3 regions of the Alteromonas sp. ABH2_165 genome follow, and region 3 is predicted to be linked to each of the others. Evidence: predicted binding sites of a transcription regulator. Region 3 holds the regulator's gene; each other region holds the start of a gene.
The links. The regulator LexA, encoded in region 3, represses DNA repair genes until DNA is damaged. The targets are predictions, from matches to a motif close to TACTGTATNNNNATACAGTA.

Region 1 (2,276 bases), on a different contig from region 3:
CACAAATAGCCACCGACTCGCCCATTTTTACCAGTCGAGCAAGATAAGCTTCAACCGCATGATAAGGCACACCCGCCATAGGAATGGGTTCGCCACCGGATTTGCCTCTCGCGGTCAGCGAAATATCCAGCAAATGCGCCGCCTTCTTGGCATCGTCATAGAAGAGTTCATAAAAGTCCCCCATCCGGTAGAACAGTAGAATATTTGGATGTTGTGCTTTTATGGCCAGATACTGGCGCATCATCGGCGTATGTGATTCCAAGAAAACCTCTTTGTTATTTTGATATTGCTTGAGTGAGAAGGCGCTATGGCCGGAGTACGGACCCAGTTGACTGGGAAGGCGCGCGGACGGATTACGAGGACTGCATTTGAAACCGTCTGCCGCAGGGATGCGGCAGCCGAGGCCCCAGGGATGGGTTTACGCCGTGTTTCAAATGCAGTTCCGTCGTCCGTCCAGAAGCGCCTTCTCCTTCTCTATTTAGCCAACTTTCTGTCTTTACCAGCGGCTAAATGTGTAAAATGGTACAACGGAATTAATTCATTGGTGAGTATTATTAGTATGAGTACGGATTTTTCAACTGTTTGTGCGAACAGTCCACTTGAAGAATGCGTTTCTGCACTGGGCAACCTGTTGCGCGAGCGGGGCCTGACGGTTTCTTGTGCAGAATCCTGCACAGGTGGTGGTATCGCTTATGCGTTCACTTCCGTGTCTGGCAGTTCTGACTGGTTTCATCAGTCCTGGGTGACCTATTCCAATGAAGCGAAGCAATCACTGTTGAGCGTGAAAGCTGACACCCTTGAACAGTTTGGCGCTGTTTCAGAGCCAACAGTGTCTGAAATGGTGCAAGGCGTGGTTGCGAACAGCGGTGCCGAAACAGGGATTTCTGTCAGTGGTATTGCCGGTCCTGGCGGTGGTTCTGCTGAAAAGCCAGTGGGAACGGTATGGTTTGGCTTTTTGGTGAACGGTACTGTGTTTACTGAAAAGCAGCTGTTTTCTGGCGACAGAACTTCGGTACGCGAAAAAGCGATTCGCTTTGCGATTACAACTCTGTACCAACGACTGGTTGCTGAATAATCCTGTCTCTGCCAGACTAAACATCAAATTGCACTTGACTGTATGCTTATACAGTATAGAATGCAATCAACATTCGAAATAACGATCCGTGAATGTAAGCACTGAAATGTGCAGGCAGGTCAGTATAAAGACATCGGAATCAAAAATGATTACCGCGCCGCTGGCAGTAACACTGCATCACGGGCATCCATTATCTTGGGGATAATAACGTGGACGACAACAAATCAAAAGCTCTTTCCGCCGCCTTAGGCCAGATTGAAAAGCAATTCGGTAAAGGCGCGATCATGCGTCTGGGCGATAACCAGGCACACGATATTGAAGCCATTTCTACCGGATCGCTGAGCATTGATATTGCGCTCGGTATAGGCGGTCTGCCTTGTGGCCGTGTTGTTGAAATCTACGGGCCGGAATCATCAGGTAAAACCACACTGACCCTGCAGGTTATTGCAGAAGCGCAGAAAAAAGGTAAAACCTGTGCCTTCGTTGATGCTGAGCACGCATTAGACCCTATCTATGCCGGTAAGCTTGGCGTAAACATTGATGATCTGCTGGTATCTCAGCCTGATACCGGTGAACAGGCGCTTGAAATTTGTGACATGCTGGTACGCTCTGGCGCAGTAGATGTGGTGATTGTTGACTCAGTAGCCGCACTAACGCCGAAAGCGGAAATCGAAGGTGAGATGGGTGACTCTCACGTTGGTCTGCAGGCGCGTCTGATGTCTCAGGCACTGCGTAAACTGACTGCCAATATTAAGAAATCCAACACGCTTTGTATCTTCATCAACCAGATCCGTATGAAGATTGGTGTGATGTTCGGTAACCCTGAAACCACTACCGGTGGTAACGCACTGAAATTTTATGCATCAGTTCGTCTGGATATCCGTCGTATCGGTGCGGTGAAAGAAGGCGACGAGGTTGTGGGTAACGAAACCCGGGTGAAGGTTGTGAAGAACAAGGTCGCACCGCCGTTCAAACAGGCTGAGTTCATGATCCGCTACGGCGAAGGGATCAGTAAAGAAGCTGAGCTTATCGATCTGGGCGTGAAGCAGAAGTTTGTAGACAAAGCCGGAGCCTGGTACAGCTACAATGGCGATCGTATCGGTCAGGGTAAAGCGAACGTAATGAATTTCCTGAAAGAGAATCCGGATATCGCCAACGAGATCGAAGCGAAAATCCGTGCTGAATTACTGGCAACGAAGAG
Region 2 (2,276 bases), on a different contig from region 3:
CCACTTGCTCCTGAAAAATAGCATGGGTGCCCACCAGCATTTGAATATTGCCACTTTCGAGGCGAGTGAGTACTTCCTGACGAGGTTTGCCCTTAAGTTTACCTGCGAGCCAACCGACTTCGATACCTAACGGTTCGAGCCAGCCACGAAAATTACTGGCGTGCTGCTCTGCTAGGAGCTCAGTAGGGGCCATTAGCGCAACCTGGTAACCCGCACCGATGGCTGACAACGCAGCCAAAGCCGCCACCAATGTTTTGCCTGAACCCACATCGCCCTGCACCAAACGCATCATTGGGTAAGGTTGACTCATGTCTTTTTGAATGTCGGCCACTACCCGTTGCTGCGCGCCTGTGGGCGAAAATGGCAAACTATCCAGCAACTTCCCAATTAAGTCATGATTTATGTTGATAGGTATGCCGGGTTGGGCTTGGGCTTGCTGGCGAACCTTCAACACGCTGAGGTGGTGTGCCAACAACTCCTCTAGAATCAATCTCTTTTGTGCCGGGTGCAAACCTTCTTCCATCATCTCCAATGACACATCCGGTGGTGGACGATGCACAAGACGAAGGGCATCGGCCAGCGTCACCTGCCCTTCATACATGCCGTCTGGCAACAAATCCGTTAAGCCGCCCTTTTCCAGCAATGCCAACGATTGTTCGGTAAGATTTCTTAAGGTGAGTTGTTTAACGCCTTCGGTGGTGGGATACACCGGCGTCAGGGTTTCTTCTACGTCATCGTCGTCTTCGCCAATTAACGAGAATTCGGGGTGCATCATTTCCAGCCCCCACTTACCCGTGCGGATTTCACCGAAGCAACGAACTTCATTCCCCGGTGTCATCATGGTGCGCTGAACAGCACCGAAATGGAAAAAACGTAAAGTGATTGTGCCCGTTCCGTCTGAAACTTTCACCACAAACATACGTTTCTTGCCGTACTGGATGTCGGCAGATTTCACTTCACCCTGAATGCTGACATGCGTGAACGGTTTACAGTCTTCGATTTCGTAAACCTGAGTGCGATCTTCGTAGCGGGACGGCAAATGAAACAGCACGTCTTGCACCGTATTGAGACCAATTTTTGACAATTTCTCAGCCACCTTGGCGCCAACCTTTTTCAGATCAGTGACCGGTGTATGAGCGAGTGACTGCATGATGTTTAAAGAAATTAACTGTATATAGGCCCAGTGTAAGGCATTCACAGTCGGTTTGCGAGAGGCTGGCCCTGCAACAGTGTCAAACCTGTATTCAGGGCCAGTAAATTCTACGAGACGAGTTACTCTACCAGCGCTTCAGCGGCTGCCAGAATAAGCTTTGGTGAAGGACGCACCTTGTAGTCGGGGTTTACATAGCTGAACTGCACGACTCCCTGCTTATCGACGATAAATACTGCGGGCGCAGGAAGTACTGGTTTACCTGAACTGTCGTTGGTAAGCGCGATGTTGTAGCTATCGTACTTCTTAGCTGTTTCGGCATCGACGTAATAGCTAATCCCAAATCCATTCAGTGCCGACAGCGAAGCGTCAGACAATAACCGTGCTGCAAACGTTTCCTCGAGCTTTTGCTCGTTCAGTTGCGCTAGCGACTGAGGCGATACCGCCAGAATTTGATAGCCCGCTTTGGTCAAAGGCTTTTCAATGTCTTTCAGACCTGCCAATTGCGCGCTGCAGTAGGGACACCAACCGCCGCGATAAAACACCACCACGGAGGGCTTTTGCATCAATAGTGCTTTTAAACTGAACGGCGAACCGTCGGTATCGGTCACCTTTACATCGGGCACAGACATCCCTTCAAGCAGCGGTCGTACCTCCGACGCGCTTGGCGCGGGCGCCGCAAAAACGTGAAAAACACTACTACAGAGCAGTAGTACAATAAAAGAAACAGAGCGCATGATAATCTCCTGATTAGTTGAAGTTAAAAAGACCCTCTCGGGCCTTTTTTTATTTCAATTTATCAGTAAATAATCAAAAAGCTTGCGTTTATCGAGGAAGCTAAAAGACAAAGCCGCGTTAAACGCGGCTTAAAAATGCGTGATGCGCAGGCTCAACGCAATTTAAATCACTCCGGCAATTCCATAATGCCGTCGATTTCGATTTGAGAACCTTTAGGCAGTTCTTTAACGCCAATGGCTGCGCGAGCAGGATAAGGCTTGTTAAAGTACTTCGCCATGATCTCGTTAACAGTAGCAAAATGAGACAGGTCAGGCAGGAAGATGTTTACCTTAACCATATCGTTAATTGTTCCGCCAGCCGCTTCACAAACCGCTTTTACGTTTTCAAA
Region 3 (2,276 bases):
CCTCTCATACAGCCGGTATTCGCCATTACAAAGAAGGCGCGAATGAGTTTTTGCTCAATGAAACCTACCCAGATATTAACAGCGCCCTCGCCATGTTTAAGGATGATCCGCTGGAATTCTCACCAGGTACCGATTTCAGCTATTCCACATTCGCCTGGACGTTAGTCAGTGCTGCAATGGAAGGCGCTGATGGCAATCGGGATTTTCGTCAGATTATCGAACAGGAAGTGTTTGCGCCTTTATCGCTAAAAGAAACTGTATTTGATGATCAGTTCACAATTATCGAAAACCGCGCCCGGCCCTATACAACCGAAGAAGGCACTTTGATTAACGCTCCCCAAACCGACCACAGCTACAAGTGGGCAGGTGGCGGTTTTATTGCCTCGCCATCTGACATTGTGCGCTTTGCAGTGGCTCACGTAGCCAGTGATTATTTGGCTGCAGAAACAACGAAATCCATGTTTACCCGGGCAACGTTAAATAACGGGGACGAAGTGGGCTACGGCATTGGCTGGAAAGTTGGCTTTGGCGATTATCGAGAACGGGAAGCGTATAAAGCTAACGTGGAAGCACTTAAGTTAATGGACGACATTCCCACCGCGGTGATGCATTCAGGCGGCAGCATGGGTGGTATTACCATGACGATTCTGTGTCGTGAACACAACACAGCAGTGACTGTAGTGAAGAATGTGAGTGGCGAAAAAAATGCTGACGTTTTTATGCTGGCACTAAAAACACTGCACTATGCTCACACCAGTTATTAAGTTAGGGCAAATCCTTCACTAGCGCTTCGTTAAGGGCACCATATTGATAAAAGAAAAAGGCGATGCTCACTTCAGTGCATCGCCTTTCTTATTCTATAAAATCTATTTTGTTTGGTACGGTGCCCGGCGCTTACATCCAGTCGGCGTTTCTGATCACACCAACGGCTAAACCTTCAATATTGAAAGGCTCTGACGCCAAATCTACCTTAATCGTGTTGAATTCGTCGTTTTCAGCATGCAGCCATACTTCTCGGCCACGTTTTTCAAGACGTTTCACGGTTACGTCTTCATCAACACGTGCAACCACAACCTGCCCATTGTGAACATCTGTAGTACGGTGCACTGCGAGAAGATCGCCATCTAAAATACCGATATCTTTCATACTCATGCCGTTTACGCGCAGCAGAAAATCTGCACGGGGGTGGAACAAGTCAGGATCGACCTTGTAGTGCATTTCCACATGTTCCTGGGCCAGAATTGGCTCACCGGCAGCAACCCGCCCAATTAACGGTAAACCGGCATCTTCCTCGTTTTCACCTTCCAGAGGAATATTCAGTTTAATACCCCGGGAGGTACCCGCCAGGATTTCGATTACCCCTTTTCGTGCCAGTGCTTTTAAGTGCTCTTCCGCCGCATTGGCCGATTTAAAACCCAGTTGCCTGGCGATTTCGGCACGCGTTGGCGGCATACCGGTTTCCAGCATGGTGGTTTTAATGAGTTCGAGAACTTCCGTTTGTCTTGGGGTAAGTGGACGCATAAACAGCCCTGTTTTTCTATACAGTTCCTGTGAGTATATACAGTTATGCAAGATTGACAAGTGATCAACGTTGATTGATTGCGGTTTTTTCCTCAGCTGTATTTACCATTTCCTGGTGACATTGATGGGTAATCGGATAAAACCAGAGCACGGCAACGCCAAGGACACAGCCGATAGCGGCAATAATGGCAATGCTATCGACAAAGAATTCTGCATTTCCTGCAGTTTGCAACGCAGACCATTCCAGTACCCCCGCTATCACCGCGAATGACAGTCCATCACTCACCCGCATCACCAGGTGGAAAGCGCCAAAGGTTAGCGTAGGGTTCACTACCCCCGTTTCTCGCAAACCATATTCGATAGTGTCGGGTAGCGCGGACCATATCAACACCATGAGCCCCCCGGCAAAAATGCCACACGAGAAGAACGCCAAACACAGGAAAGGTAGCGACCGGGGCGTAAACACCATGAATATGAGTAACACCGCAATCAGACCCACTAAGCCAAGAATCATGGCGTGATGCTTTTCTATCAGGTACGACAGCTTTACGAAGCCGGGCAATGCCACCAATTTACCAATGGCCAAGCTTATAATGAGCCAGTTTGTGAGTTTTTCGTCTGCCAGTAACATACTGGCGAAGTAGACGCCGGATTTGTAAAACACTGGAATAAAGATACAAGGTAAAAGCGCATACAATGCCAGCACCATAAAGGCGCGATTTTTACACAACGCTGTGAAGGTGGCTCTCAGTGGC

Region 1: a site for LexA is predicted at 1,112-1,131, ahead of recA (recombinase RecA). Genes of this name have one in related genera too.
Region 2: a site for LexA is predicted at 1,167-1,186, ahead of recG (ATP-dependent DNA helicase RecG). Genes of this name have one in related genera too.

What each region holds. Positions count from the first base shown of each region.
Region 1 covers NZ_JBSWWF010000001.1:197,228-199,503, forward strand. Annotated here, with positions in the region: gene mutS (DNA mismatch repair protein MutS) at 1-244, opposite strand, end outside; gene ACXAFQ_RS00755 (CinA family protein) at 560-1,075, shown strand; gene recA (recombinase RecA) at 1,285-2,276, shown strand, end outside.
Region 2 covers NZ_JBSWWF010000007.1:10,987-13,262, forward strand. Annotated here, with positions in the region: gene recG (ATP-dependent DNA helicase RecG) at 1-1,150, opposite strand, end outside; gene ACXAFQ_RS14145 (peroxiredoxin-like family protein) at 1,273-1,887, opposite strand; gene ACXAFQ_RS14150 (RidA family protein) at 2,055-2,276, opposite strand, start outside.
Region 3 covers NZ_JBSWWF010000002.1:139,660-141,935, reverse strand. Annotated here, with positions in the region: gene ACXAFQ_RS05205 (serine hydrolase domain-containing protein) at 1-764, shown strand, start outside; gene lexA (transcriptional repressor LexA) at 895-1,521, opposite strand; gene ACXAFQ_RS05195 (MFS transporter) at 1,586-2,276, opposite strand, start outside.